Linked DNA regions of Nitrobacter winogradskyi Nb-255. Each later gene encodes a partner of the first gene's protein in a complex. Links are inferred from orthologs where the notes say so. Each region holds a gene or a part of one and is shown in the gene's direction. Other genes may lie near its edges.

Region 1 (4,884 bases):
TCTCGCGCGATGATCTCGCGTTCGCCCCGATGGATCGCCGCGGGGTTGAGCGAATGACCGCAGCGCCGCCGCACCAGGAAGGCGGGGCGTCGGTCGCTGATCGCATTTCTGCGTCGGCGGCGCGGCGCGGGTTCGCGCGTGTCGTCGGCGAGTTGCGGAAGCGCGAGGACCTCGCTCCAGGTTTGCCACGCTGCGGCGCATTCGCCGGCGTCCTCGGTCACGAGAAGAGGAATGGCGAGCGACGGATCGCGGTGAAGCAGCACCAGCGCCCGGCCATGGGAGGTGTCGCGCACGGTGACGCCGATGAATTCGCTGACGCGTACGCTGATCGTCATTTTCATGCCGCGCACCGCGCGATGCAGCGTCACGCGCTCGCGATGAAGTTCGATCTGCCGGATGCCGCCGTCGGCGCGGCTGTCGTTCGCGGCAAAACTGACTGGCAGTGAAAGGGGGTCGAGCCGCAGACTGCGGCTCGACCCGGCGGGATTGATCCCGCTGATTGCTGTTTGACGCCTCACGGCTTTAGTCTCCCCCGCCGGAATTATGTTCCCGGTCGATGGGTGAGAGCTTGCCAGAGCGCGGTCCGGATCTGCTTAAAAAGGCTGGTTAATCGAAGGTATTCCGCCTGCGATTCGCGCACATGATTGACAGACCCTTGGCCGACATGCTTGACGGGTCCTTGCCGGGGCGCGGATAATCTTTAATACCGCTTCATGGAATGCTTGAAGTCCGCGTAAAATAAGCACCTCTCATGACGGACCAGCCTTTTGGCGGGTCCTGTCGAAGACCCTGGATTTTGTTCGTGAACTCTTCACCAAATTCGTCGCCGGAATCCGTCGCATCCGACCTCTTCGATCAATCCGCGCTCAGTGAACTCGCCGGGCGGCTGGTCGAGGCCGCGAAGCGCGCGGGCGCGGATGCCGCGGATGCAATCGCCGTGCGGGGCATTTCGCAAGGTGTCGAGGTTCGCGACGGCCGCGTCGAGGAATCGGAGCGGTCGGAGGGCGATGACGTCGGACTGCGCGTGCTGGTCGGACGGCGGCAGGCCACCGTCTCGACCAACGATATCGGCGGCGACAATGTCGCAAAGCTTGCCGAGCGCGCGGTCGCGATGGCGCGTGTCGCGCCCGACGATCAGTATGTCGGGCTGGCCGACCCGTCATTGCTGGCGCAAAATTTCCCCGACCTCGATCTGCTCGATCGCGTGATGCCGTCGACGGCGGAACTCGAGCGCCGCGCGGTCGAAGCCGAGGCGGCGGGTCTGGCCGTCAAGGGCGTGACCAAATCCGGCGGCGCGTCGGCCTCTACCGGCATCAGCGGCATGGTACTGGTGACGAGCACCGGCTTCCACGGACGCTATCTGCGTTCGAGCCAGGGCGTCTCGATGATGGCGATCGTCGGTGACGGCACCGGCATGGAGCGCGATTACGATTTCAGCTCGGCGCTTCATGGATCCGATCTCATGCCCGCGGCTAGCATCGGCCGCAGCGCGGGCGAACGGGCAGTCGCGCGCGCAGGTCCGCGCAAGGTTGCGACCTGCAAGGTGCCGGTGGTGTTTGATCCTCGCGTAGCGGGCTCGCTGGTCAGCCATGTCGTGAGCGCCGCCAACGGCGCGGCGGTCGCGCGCAAGACCAGCTTCCTGAAGGATCGGCTCGGCCAGCAGCTCTTTGCCAAGGGAATCCGGATTATCGACGATCCGTTGCGGGTGCGCGGACTGCGCTCGCAATCCTTCGACGCCGAAGGGGTCGCGACGAAGAAGCTCGCGGTGATCGACGACGGCGTCCTGACGTCATGGCTCCTGGATTCAGCGACCGCGCGCGAGCTCGGGCTGACCACGACCGGCCATGCCCACCGTGGCGTCTCATCGTCGCCGTCGCCGGGACCGTATAACTTGCACCTTGAGGCGGGAGAAATGACGCCGCGCCAATTGATCGCGGAGGTGGAGCAGGGTTTCTACGTCACCGACCTGATCGGCTCCGGCGTCAATGGGGTGACCGGCGATTATAGCCGCGGCGCTTCGGGATTCTGGATTGAGAACGGCGAGATCACCTATCCGGTCAGCGAGATCACCATCGCGGGTCATTTGATCGAGATGTTCAAATCGCTGACGCCGGCCAACGATCTTACGTTCCGCTACGGGACCAACGCGCCAACCGTCCGCATCGAAGGGCTGACGGTTGGCGGGCGCTGACGATGCAGACAGCCGAGCCGACCTTTTGGCGCGCGACCGCGCTCTGTTGATCGATACGGTGCGTGAGGCCGGATTGCTGGCGCTGGCGATGCGCCGCACCAAACTGTGGACCTGGACCAAGGGAGTGTCGTCCCCGGTGTCGGAGGCGGACATCGCGGTCAACGATCTCATTGCGAGCAGGCTGGGCGCGGTTCCGGATTACGGCTGGTTGTCCGAGGAAAGCGCCGACGATCTTTCGCGGCTCGGCAAGAAGAGGGTGTGGATCGTCGATCCGATCGACGGCACGCGCGGCTATCTTGCCGGCCATGACGAATGGTGCGTCAGCGTCGCTCTGGTGGAGGATGCCTCGCCGCTGCTCGCCGCCGTGTTCGCGCCCGCCACCGACGAGTTTTTCATTGCCGCGCGCGGGCAGGGGACGACCTGCAACGACCTGCCGGTCCAGGCGACCGGTGGTGATGATCTGGATTTTTCGAAGATCGCAGGACCGAAACCGCTTCTGGAAAAACTCGACCTGCGTCCGGGTGATGCCGCCCTTCATCCGAGGATCAGTTCGCTGGCGCTGCGGCTGTGCCGCGTGGCGGGGGGCGGAATCGATGCCGCTTTTGCAGGTGGCCAGAGCCACGATTGGGATATCGCCGCGGCCGATTTGATCGTGCATGAGGCGAATGGTAAAATGACCTCTCTCGCCGGCGAGCCGGTGCTTTATAATCGTGCCGAAGTGACCCACGGCGTGCTGGTCGCGGCCGGCCATCCTCGCCACGCGCGCATTCTCGCGCATGTCCGGGACGTTCGCGGCCGTAGGGCCGGCTGCTGACTTTGGATGGTGCCTGGATGGTGTTTGCCTGACGGCCGGCGGCATAGTAGGACAACGCGTGATGCCGTCAGACAGTCCGCCCCAGCAATTGCTCCATCTCGTGATCGGAGGCGAACTGACCGATCTCGCGCATACGGCCTTCAAAAACCTCGATGAGGTCGAGATCGTCGGCCTCTATCCGAATTACGCGTCAGCCTATGCCGCCTGGAAAGCGAAGGCGCAGCGGACGGTCGATAACGCCCACACGCGGTATTTCATCGTCCATCTCCACCGGCTGCTTGATCCTGGTCAAGACACGAAGACCGACCTTTGAGAAAACTGCTTCGCAATCTGCTGCGCTCACGCTGGTTTCAGCAGTCCGCGGGCCTTCTGGCCGCGGGCTTTTTATGGCTGGTCTGGCGAACCAACAGGTTCAGCTACGATCCCGAGGATGTATACGACATCGTCGAGCCGCAGATGCCGGTGATCCTCGGGTTCTGGCACGGGCAGCATTTCATGACGCCGTTCATCAGGCGGGCGCACCATCGCGGCAAGGTGCTGATCTCGCGGCACCGCGACGGCGAGTTCAACGCGCTCGCCGCGGAGCGGCTGGGGATCGAGACCATTCGCGGCTCCGGCGATCACGGCTCGGCGTTCAATCGCAAGGGGGGCGTCGGCGCCTTCAAGGAAATGGTCCGCGCGCTGGAGGAGGGCTACAACGTGGCCCTGACCGCCGATGTGCCGAAGCGCTCGCGGATCGCCGGTCTCGGCATTATCATGCTGGCGCGTGAATCCGGGCGGACCATCATGCCGTTTGCAATGGCGACGAGCCGCTTCATCCGCCTGAACAACTGGGATCGCACGACGATCAACCTGCCGTTCGGGCGCGGCGTTCTGGTTGGCGGTGAGCCGATCTCGGTTCCTTCGGACGCAGATGCGCAGATGATGGAGATGCTGAGGGCACGGCTGGAGGCGACATTGAACGATGCGACGCGCCGCGCTTACGCGAAAGTCGGCCGGCCCCAATTCGAGGCCGGTCCCGAATACGAGGCGGGCCGTGCCTAACCGGATGCCGGCGACGCTGCGCCTCTACCGCAGGCTGGCTGTCGCTGCCGGGCCACTGGCGCCCCTGCTTCTGAAACGGCGTTTGAAACAGGGCAAGGAAGACCCGGCGCGTATCAATGAGCGCCGGGGCGTCGCCCGGCAGCCCCGACCCGCGGGCCCGCTGGTCTGGATCCATGGGGCCAGCGTTGGCGAGGTGCTGGCAGCCGCCGCGCTGATCGAGCGGCTGCGCGCGCTTGATATCGGCGTTTTGGTCACGTCGGGTACGGTCACGTCGGCAGCCGTCGCCGCGAAGCGGTTCCCGCCGGATATCATTCACCAGTATATCCCCTACGACTCGCCCCGCTTCGTGGAGCGTTTTCTCGATCACTGGCAACCCGGTCTTGCGCTCTTTATCGAGTCGGACCTGTGGCCGAACCTGATTCTGGCTGGCGCGAGCCGCCGTGTACCGATCGTGCTGATCAACGGGCGGATGTCGCGTCGTTCATTCCCGCGCTGGCGGCGGGCTTCCCGAACGATCGGGGCGTTGTTGAGCCGGTTCGATATCTGCCTTGTCCAGTCGGAAATCGACGCGGAGCGCTTCACGGCGCTCGGGGGGCGCAACGTCGTCATCACCGGCAACCTCAAGCTCGACGTCCAGCCGCCGCCGGCCGACGAGACCAGGCTGGAACGATTGTTGTTCGTGACCCGCGGCCGTCCGGTCGTGGTGGCGGCCTCGACCCATCCGGGCGAGGAAGAAATACTGCTCAACGCCCATCAAACGCTCGTGCGTGATTTTCCGTCGCTGCTGACCGTGATCGTTCCGCGCCACCCCGATCGGGGCGAGGCGATCGCCCGG
Region 2 (7,961 bases), 2.5 Mb from region 1 along the record:
GGCAGCGACAGCAGCAGCAGGAACACGGTGACCAGGATCGACCAGACGAACAGCGGCATCTTGTGCATGGTCATGCCAGGCGCGCGCATGTTGAAGATCGTGGTGATGAAGTTGATCGCCCCGAGGATCGAGGAGGCGCCCGCAAGGTGGATCGACAGGATGCTGAAGTCCACCGCCGGACCCGGATGACCGCTCGTCGACAGCGGCGCATACAGCGTCCAGCCCGTGCCCGCTCCGGTCGCGCCCGGCTCGCCCTCCATGAATGAGGAGATCAGCAGCAGCGCAAACGCCGCCGGCAGCAGCCAGAACGAGATGTTGTTCATGCGCGGGAACGCCATGTCGGGCGCGCCGATCATCAGCGGCACGAACCAGTTGCCGAAGCCGCCGATCATCGCCGGCATCACCATGAAGAAGATCATGATCAGGCCGTGATTGGTCGCAAACACGTTGTAGGTATGCGCGGGATCAAAAACCTGTATCCCGGGGTACATCAGTTCCGCCCGGATGCCCATCGACATCAGGCCGCCGATGATCCCCGCAACGATGGCGAACACCAGGTACATGGTCCCGATGTCCTTGTGATTGGTCGAATACGCAAAGCGCTTCCACCCTGTCGGGTGGTGCGCATGGTCGCCATGATCGTCATGGGCATGGTCGTGAGCAGATGCTGTTGCCATTGTCTAATCCTGTCTTTCGTCCCTTGAAGTCCTTCGAACCCTGGCGGGCGACCCCTTCGCAGGCGCCGCCCCTCGTCGTCGAAATCGCCCGACGCGACGCCTATTGCATCACGCCGGCAGCCGACGCCACCGCGTTCGCCGGGTTCGAGGCAAACTTCTTCTTCGCGACTTCAACCCACGCCGCAAATTCCTGCTCGCTCACCACGCGAACCGCAATCGGCATGAAGGCATGGTCCCGGCCGCACAGCTCAGAGCACTGGCCGTAGAAAATGCCCGTCTTCGTGGCCTTGAACCAGGTCTCGTTGAGACGACCCGGAATCGCGTCCACCTTCATGCCGAACGACGGAACTCCAAAGGAATGAATGACATCAGCCCCGATCACCTGAACCCGGACCACCTTGTTCACCGGAACAACCAGCTCGTTGTCCACCGCAAGCAGACGCGGCTTCTTGTCCTGCGCCAGCAGCGAGTCAAACTCGAACTTGCCGTTGTCCGGATAGGTGTAGGTCCAGTACCACTGCTTGCCGGTCGCCTTCACCGTCAGGTCAGCCTTCGGAAGGTCAAGCTGCTCAAACAAAAGACGGAATGAGGGAACCGCAATGCCGACCAGGATCAGAACCGGGATGATCGTCCACGCAACCTCGATCATCGTGTTGTGCGTCGTCTTCGACGGAACCGGATTGGAGCGCGCGTTGAACCGCACCATCGCAACAACCAGCAAGGCCGTCACAAACAGCGTGATCAGCGTGATCACCACCAGAAGCCCGTTATGCATCCGCGCAATGCTCTCCATCACAGGCGTCACGCCCTGCTGAAGATCAAAGCCCCACGCATGCGGCTGACCTATCTCATCCGCCGCAAATGCCGCGCCACCTGCGGCAAAAGCCGCTCCTCCAAACGCCAATCCCAGAAACCGGCGGCCAAACCGGCGGCCATATTGGCCCATCGACATCTTCATGCCGCTCGCGCTCCTTGTCATAAATTCACCCTAAACAACCCCCTAAGCAGTTCCCGCCGACGACGAGCCTGCCGCTCATGTAACGCATCCGCGAACAGCCTGCGCGCCGTTTGGCTAGAATGCGTCCAAAGCCGCCTCTCTCAAACCATAATTCGGCGCGCCTCGCAAGGGACCAGGGACAGCGAGTTGAGCGATGCTTCAAACCGCGGCGCGGGCCGCGCCGGGCGGATCAACGCATCCGGCCGACGAAGCAGCGCGCAACCCGACAGCGCGCAACCCGGCGTTTCAGGGGAGCACGCCGCTTGACAGGCGGATTGTCCGATGTAGGCACAGGGGCTTGGGCCGCTTCGCAGATTCGGCCGTGGTTCGGGCTGATCCGGGCCGGACCACCTTCAAGGCGCCGTCACTGACCGTCAGGCGGGGCAAGGCATGGTCGAAAGCAGAGGATCGACCCGGATGGAGGCTTCTAAGCAGCATATCGGATATGCATCTTCTTCGCGCAGGACGGCCCGGCGTCAGCCGCTCCGTATTCTGGCGTGCGGGGCCGCCGCACTTCTGGTTGCCGGCTTTGCCAGCGCGGCCAAGGCCCAGGGAGCCGTCAAATCGGTTCACGGCGACTGGCAGATCCGCTGCGACACCCCTCCCGGCGCGAAGGCCGAACAATGCGCCCTGATCCAGAGCGTGGTGGCCGAAGACCGCTCCAATGCCGGGCTGACGGTGATCGTGCTCAAGACCGCCGACCAGAAAAGCCGCCTGATGCGCGTGGTGGCGCCACTCGGCGTGTTGCTGCCCTCCGGCCTCGGACTGAAGCTCGACAATGCCGACGTCGGCCGCGCCGGTTTCGTGCGCTGCCTCCCCAACGGCTGCGTCGCCGAGGTGGTTCTGGATGACAAGCTGCTTGGACAGTTGCGCAGCGCGAAGACGGCGACATTCATCATCTTTGAAACGCCCGAGGAAGGCATCGGCTTTCCGCTCAGCCTGAACGGGCTCGGCGAAGGTTACGATAAGCTGCCCTGAGCGTTTCGCTTCTGATTCCGTCAGAAGCGAGAATGCTTTGGGTGCGTTTTATCGGACAAGCCTCCCGTTTGGTGGCAATCATACCTATCTTGAACGTCTGTTCTTGAACGTCTGTCCGCCTGAACCGCACGGAACGGGCCCGTTGCATCCGGAGTTCGCATGACCAGCCCCATCACCGCCTCCCTGCTCGACCGCGCGCATCTCGACCGCGATTCCGTCCGTCACGAGATTGCGCGGGGCCTGCGAGGCGCGGACGACGGCGAACTGTTTCTGGAATACAGCCAGAGCGAAGCGCTGATGTTCGACAACGGCCGGCTCAAGCAGGCGACCTATGACACCTCGCAAGGCTTCGGCCTTCGCGCGGTCAAGGACGACGCCGTCGGCTACGCCCATTCGTCCGATGTTTCGCTGGCTGCCCTGATCCGCGCCGCCGATGCCGTCGGCGCCGTGCGCGGCGGCTATCAGGGCGCCTTCGCGGTCGCTCCCGGCCATACCAACGTGCGGCTTTACGGCGACGACAATCCGCTCGACGGGCTGGGTTTCGAGACCAAGGTCAAGCTGCTCGCAGAGATCGACGCCTATGTGCGCGACAGGGATCCGCGGGTGCGTCAGGTATCCGTCAGCCTCGGCGCGACATGGCAGGTCGTGGAAATCATGCGGCCGGACGGCGAAACCTATCGCGATATCCGCCCCCTGGTTCGGGTGAACATTTCCGTCGTCGCGGGGCAGGGCGACCGGCAGGAAACCGGCAGCAAGGGTTATGGCGGCCGTGAAGGCTATGCCCGTTTCGTGGAAAGCAAGGCGTGGCGCGAGGTCGCGGACGGTGCGATCCGCCAGGCTCTGATCAACCTCGAATCAATCCCCGCGCCGGCCGGCGAGATGGATGTGGTGCTCGGTCCGGGCTGGCCCGGCGTGATGCTGCATGAAGCGGTGGGACACGGCCTCGAGGGCGATTTCAACCGCAAGAAGACCTCGGCTTTCGCGGGACTGATGGGGCAGCAGGTCGCGGCCAAGGGCGTCACCGTGGTCGACGACGGCACCATCTCCGCGCGGCGCGGCTCGCTTTCCATCGACGACGAGGGCACGCCGACCAGCCGGACCGTGCTGATCGAGGACGGCATCCTGGTCGGCTATATGCAGGACCGACAGAACGCGCGGCTGATGGGCATGAAGCCGACCGGCAACGGCCGCCGTCAGGACTACGCCCATGTTCCGATGCCGCGGATGACCAACACGTATATGCCGGCGGGCGATCGTGATCCGGCGGAAATCCTCGCCTCGGTGAAGAACGGCATCTATGCCGTGAATTTCGGCGGCGGCCAGGTCGACATCACCTCGGGCAAATACGTGTTCCAGTGCACCGAGGCCTACCGGATCGAAAACGGCAAGGTTGGAGCGCCGCTGAAAGGCGCCATGCTGATCGGCAACGGACCGACCGACCTCCACCGCATCACCATGATCGGCAACGACGTCGCGCTGGACGACGGCGTCGGCACCTGCGGCAAGAACGGTCAAGGCGTGCCGGTCGGCGTCGGTCAGCCGACGTTGCGAATGGAGCGGATAACGGTCGGAGGAACCGGCGGTTAACGAACTCCGCCGCCGCGCCCGGCGACGACTCGTGGTCACATCCACGTGGCAATCTGCGGCTAGGTTCCCGGTCTCGGGAGCGTGAACCATATTTCCGATATTCGCTTGAACCTGAGCCCGACATCAGGAACCTAATCTTACGGGTCGCGTTGAATTGTCCGAGTAGTAGGCGTTGGTGAGTATGATGCCGGTCCTCCGTTATTTCGTGGTGATGGGTTGCTGCCTGATGGGCCTGCTTTATGCGGTGGACCTGATGTGGCCCGGCGAGCGCGAGGCCAAGGTCGATTATTACTCCACACCGGTCGTCGTCGCGAAACCTTCTTCCGCAGAATCCGGATTTGCGAGCCGCATTGAGCGAGCCGTCGGAGAGACGGAGACGCCCGGTTCGATGGAGAACCGGCGCTACCCGGGACAGCGCTTCGAGCGAACGAAGCAGGATTCCCGTCCTGTCGTCTATCCGAACATCGCCACGCTGGCGCCCACACCACATCGTTTGCAGTGGGAACGCCAGCTCCGCTATCTGCCGGCGAATCATGTCTACGAAGCTCGCGCGGAAATGCCGAAGGAAGCGATCCCGGAACAGCCAAAACCCACGGCCAGGGCGGCGACGCGCAAGCAACTCGCTCATGCCCGTCCTGCAAGGATCGCGCCGGATTTCGAGCGTCCGCGCTACGCCCGCAACGCCGGGTGGGATCCGTTCGGCCTGTTCGACTGAGGCGGGCGTCGGCGACCTCGCAACCCGGCTATGGCAACAGCGCATGAAAGCGCGTCGCCCAGGGCCTCGCGGCGTGGCGGTCGAATGGTACAGCCTCTCCGCAAACCGCTTCCGGCCCAACGCAACAGCCTCTTGAATTCGGGCTGAGGTTCTTTCCGCCGCGCGCGGTTGTCAATCTCGCACCCGCGCACGATAATCGGGACTCAAAATCGTCATGACCTGCCGGAGGCAATATGAGCTGGCTTCCTTCCAACGATCCCGCGCTCGGCGACCCCCAATCATGCGATGCGCTCGAACTTGTGATCATCCCGCGCGTCCGTGATCTCGGCGACGGATTCGCCGTGCGCCGCGCGCTGCCTCATGGCAGGCGGCAGATGGTCGGCCCGTTCATCTTCTTCGATCATTTCGGCCCGATACAGTTCGTGTCCGGCAAGGGGATGGACGTCCGGCCGCATCCGCATATCGGACTGGCCACGGTCACCTATCTGTTCGACGGCAGCATCATGCACCGCGACAGCGAGGGTCACATCCAGGAAATCCAGCCCGGCGCCATGAACCTGATGACGGCGGGAAGCGGCATCGCGCATTCGGAGCGCACACCGGATGCGCAGCGCGCTAGCGGGCAGGCGATGCTCGGCCTGCAAAGCTGGATCGCCCTGCCGAAAGGCAAGGAGGAGATCGCGCCGACCTTCCAGCACTACGGCGCGGACAGCCTGCCGACGGTGCAGGACAAGGGATTCCGCGCCCGCGTCATCGCCGGCCGCTCCTTCGGCGCGACCTCGCCGGTCGAGATGGTTTCGCCGTGGTTTTACGCCGAGGTCGCGCTCGAGGCCGGCATGAGCGCGCCGCTTGACGCTGACCACGAGGAGCGCGCGATCTATATCGTCGACGGCGAGGTCGAGATCGCGGGCGACCGGCACCAGGCGCCGCAATTGCTGGTTTTCCGGCCCGGCGACCGCATCACGGTGCGCGCGACACAGCCGACGCGGATGATGTTCCTCGGCGGCGATGCGCTGGAGGGACCACGGCACATCTGGTGGAATTTCGTCTCCTCGAGCAAGGAGCGTATCGAACAGGCCAAGGAAGACTGGAAAACCGGCCGCTTCGCGCCTGTGCCGAACGAGCACGAATTCATTCCGCTGCCGGAAAACTGATCGTTTCAGAGCATTTTCCGGCGAAGTGGATTACCGATTCGCCGACAGACAACGCGTCAAAACATGGATCGAGCGCTTCGCTCCCCTATACCGGCAGCCGATTCGCTTGCGCCAGTTCCTTGAGCGACACCTGCGGCCGCGCGCCGATGTGCTGGATCACCTCGGCGGCGGCGAGCGCGCCGAGCCGCCCCGCGTCTTCGTGGCTCGCGCCGCGCACCAGTCCGAACAGAAACCCCGCCGCGAACAGATCGCCGGCTCCCGTGGTATCGACCAGATTGTCGATCGGACACGCCGGCACCGCGACAACGCCGCCCTCCGTCGCGACCACGCAGCCCTTCTCGCTGCGGGTGACGACGCCGAGCGCGATGTCCTGGCGTAGCTGGGCCAGCGCCGTATCGAAGTCGGACGTCTGGTAGAGCGAGTGCAGTTCAGACTCGTTGGCGAAGATCAGATCGACGGTGCCGTCGCGCATCAATGCAAGAAACTCGTCACGATAGCGATCGACGCAGAACGCATCCGACAGGGTCAGCGCGACTTGCCGGCCGGCGTCATGCGCGATCCGCGAGGCCTTCAGGAACGCCTCCTTGGCGGCTTTGGGGTCCCACAGATAGCCTTCGAGATAGAGGATCGACGACGCCGCGACGGCGTCCGGATCGATATCGGCCGACGACAGATCCTGCGCCGCGCCGAGATAGGTATTCATGGTGCGCTCGCCGTCCGGCGTCACCAGTATGTAGGAACAGCCGGTGGCGGGACCGTCGGATGCCGGCGGCGTATCGAAGGCCACCTTCGCGGCGCGAATATCGTGAATATAGAGGCGGCCGATCTGGTCATCCTTCACCTTGCCGACATAGGCGGTGCGGGCCCCGAACCCCGCGAGACCGACGATGGTGTTCGCGGCCGAACCGCCCGACATTTCGGTCGCAGGCCCCATGTCGGCATAGATCGAGGCCGCGCGCGCTTCGTCGATCAACGCCATTCCGCCCTTGGTCATGCCGTGGGCGGCGAGAAACCCCTCATCGGTTCGCACCAGAACGTCGAAAATCGCATTGCCGATCGCAAGCACGTCGTATTTCGCTGCAGCCATTAAAAATATCCCGTCGCGGCAATTGCGGTATGGTGAGGAATCCGCTCAGACTCCCGGCCCGTGAAGGTGCCGCCTATCATGGCGCTTCCATGCCATCAAGCACGGTACGCCGGCCTCGCCATGATCCGCTCCATCCTCACCGTCTCCTCGGGCACCCTGGCTTCGCGCCTGCTCGGATTCGGGCGCGACGCGCTGACCGCGGCGCTGCTCGGCGCGGGCCCGGTGGCCGACGCCTTCCTGATGGCGTTTCAGTTCATCAACGTGATCCGCCGGATGCTCGGTGAAGGCGCCCTGAACGTGGCGCTGGTGCCGGCGTGGATGCGGCTGCGCGAGGTCAGCGGCCTTGCCGCCGCATCAGCCTTCGCCGGCGACGTGCTCGCAACCGTGAGCGCGACGCTGATCGCGCTGGCCGCCGTCGCCGGCGTGGCGATGCCGCTTCTCGTGGGGATGCTCGCGCCCGGTTTCGTCGGTCGCGAGAGCCTGCAACTCGCCGTCACCGACGCACGGCTGATGCTGCCCTATCTCGCTTTCGCGGGCCCCGCGGCCGTCATCATGAGCCTGTTGAACGCCCGGCATCGCTTCGCGATCGCCGCCTTCTCGCCGCTGTTGTTCAACGTCGCCCTGATTCTCGCCGCCGCGCTGCTGCTGTGGTTGCAACCGGACTCACAGTTTGCCGCGCTGGTGATGGCGGCGACCGTCGGCATCGCGGGATTGCTGCAACTCGCGGTGCTTGCGCTTCTGACCCGCCGCGACGATCTCGCAAGTC

Evidence for each region.
Region 2: the proteins of NWI_RS13315 (region 1) and tldD are in contact, whole or in part, in a solved structure (PDB 5NJ9), measured with the Escherichia coli proteins. The link is inferred for Nitrobacter winogradskyi Nb-255 from one-to-one orthologs.

The regions. Positions count from the first base shown.
Region 1 is NC_007406.1:2,780,978-2,785,861, reverse strand. What follows is about bases 7-2,996. They hold NWI_RS13315 (TldD/PmbA family protein), read left to right. Parts: upstream 7-802; coding sequence 803-2,191; downstream 2,192-2,996. Other genes in these bases: NWI_RS13310 (3'(2'),5'-bisphosphate nucleotidase CysQ), read left to right, coding at 2,178-2,996; NWI_RS13320 (DUF6101 family protein), read right to left, coding at 7-518. In the rest of the region: more of NWI_RS13320, read right to left, coding at 1-6; more of NWI_RS13310, read left to right, coding at 2,997-3,005; NWI_RS13305 (DUF4170 domain-containing protein), read left to right, coding at 3,067-3,318; NWI_RS13300 (lysophospholipid acyltransferase family protein), read left to right, coding at 3,315-4,049; NWI_RS13295 (3-deoxy-D-manno-octulosonic acid transferase), read left to right, coding at 4,054-4,884.
Region 2 is NC_007406.1:247,973-255,933, reverse strand. The notes cover bases 2,028-5,025. They hold tldD (metalloprotease TldD), read left to right. Parts: upstream 2,028-2,811; coding sequence 2,812-4,239; downstream 4,240-5,025. Other genes in these bases: NWI_RS01155 (hypothetical protein), read left to right, coding at 4,421-4,954; NWI_RS01165 (invasion associated locus B family protein), read left to right, coding at 2,092-2,652. Outside these bases: ctaD (cytochrome c oxidase subunit I), read right to left, coding at 1-677; coxB (cytochrome c oxidase subunit II), read right to left, coding at 778-1,635; NWI_RS01150 (pirin family protein), read left to right, coding at 5,188-6,108; NWI_RS01145 (adenosine kinase), read right to left, coding at 6,194-7,195; murein biosynthesis integral membrane protein MurJ, read left to right, coding at 7,316-7,961. UniProt on the Escherichia coli protein: Metalloprotease involved in CcdA degradation. Suppresses the inhibitory activity of the carbon storage regulator (CsrA).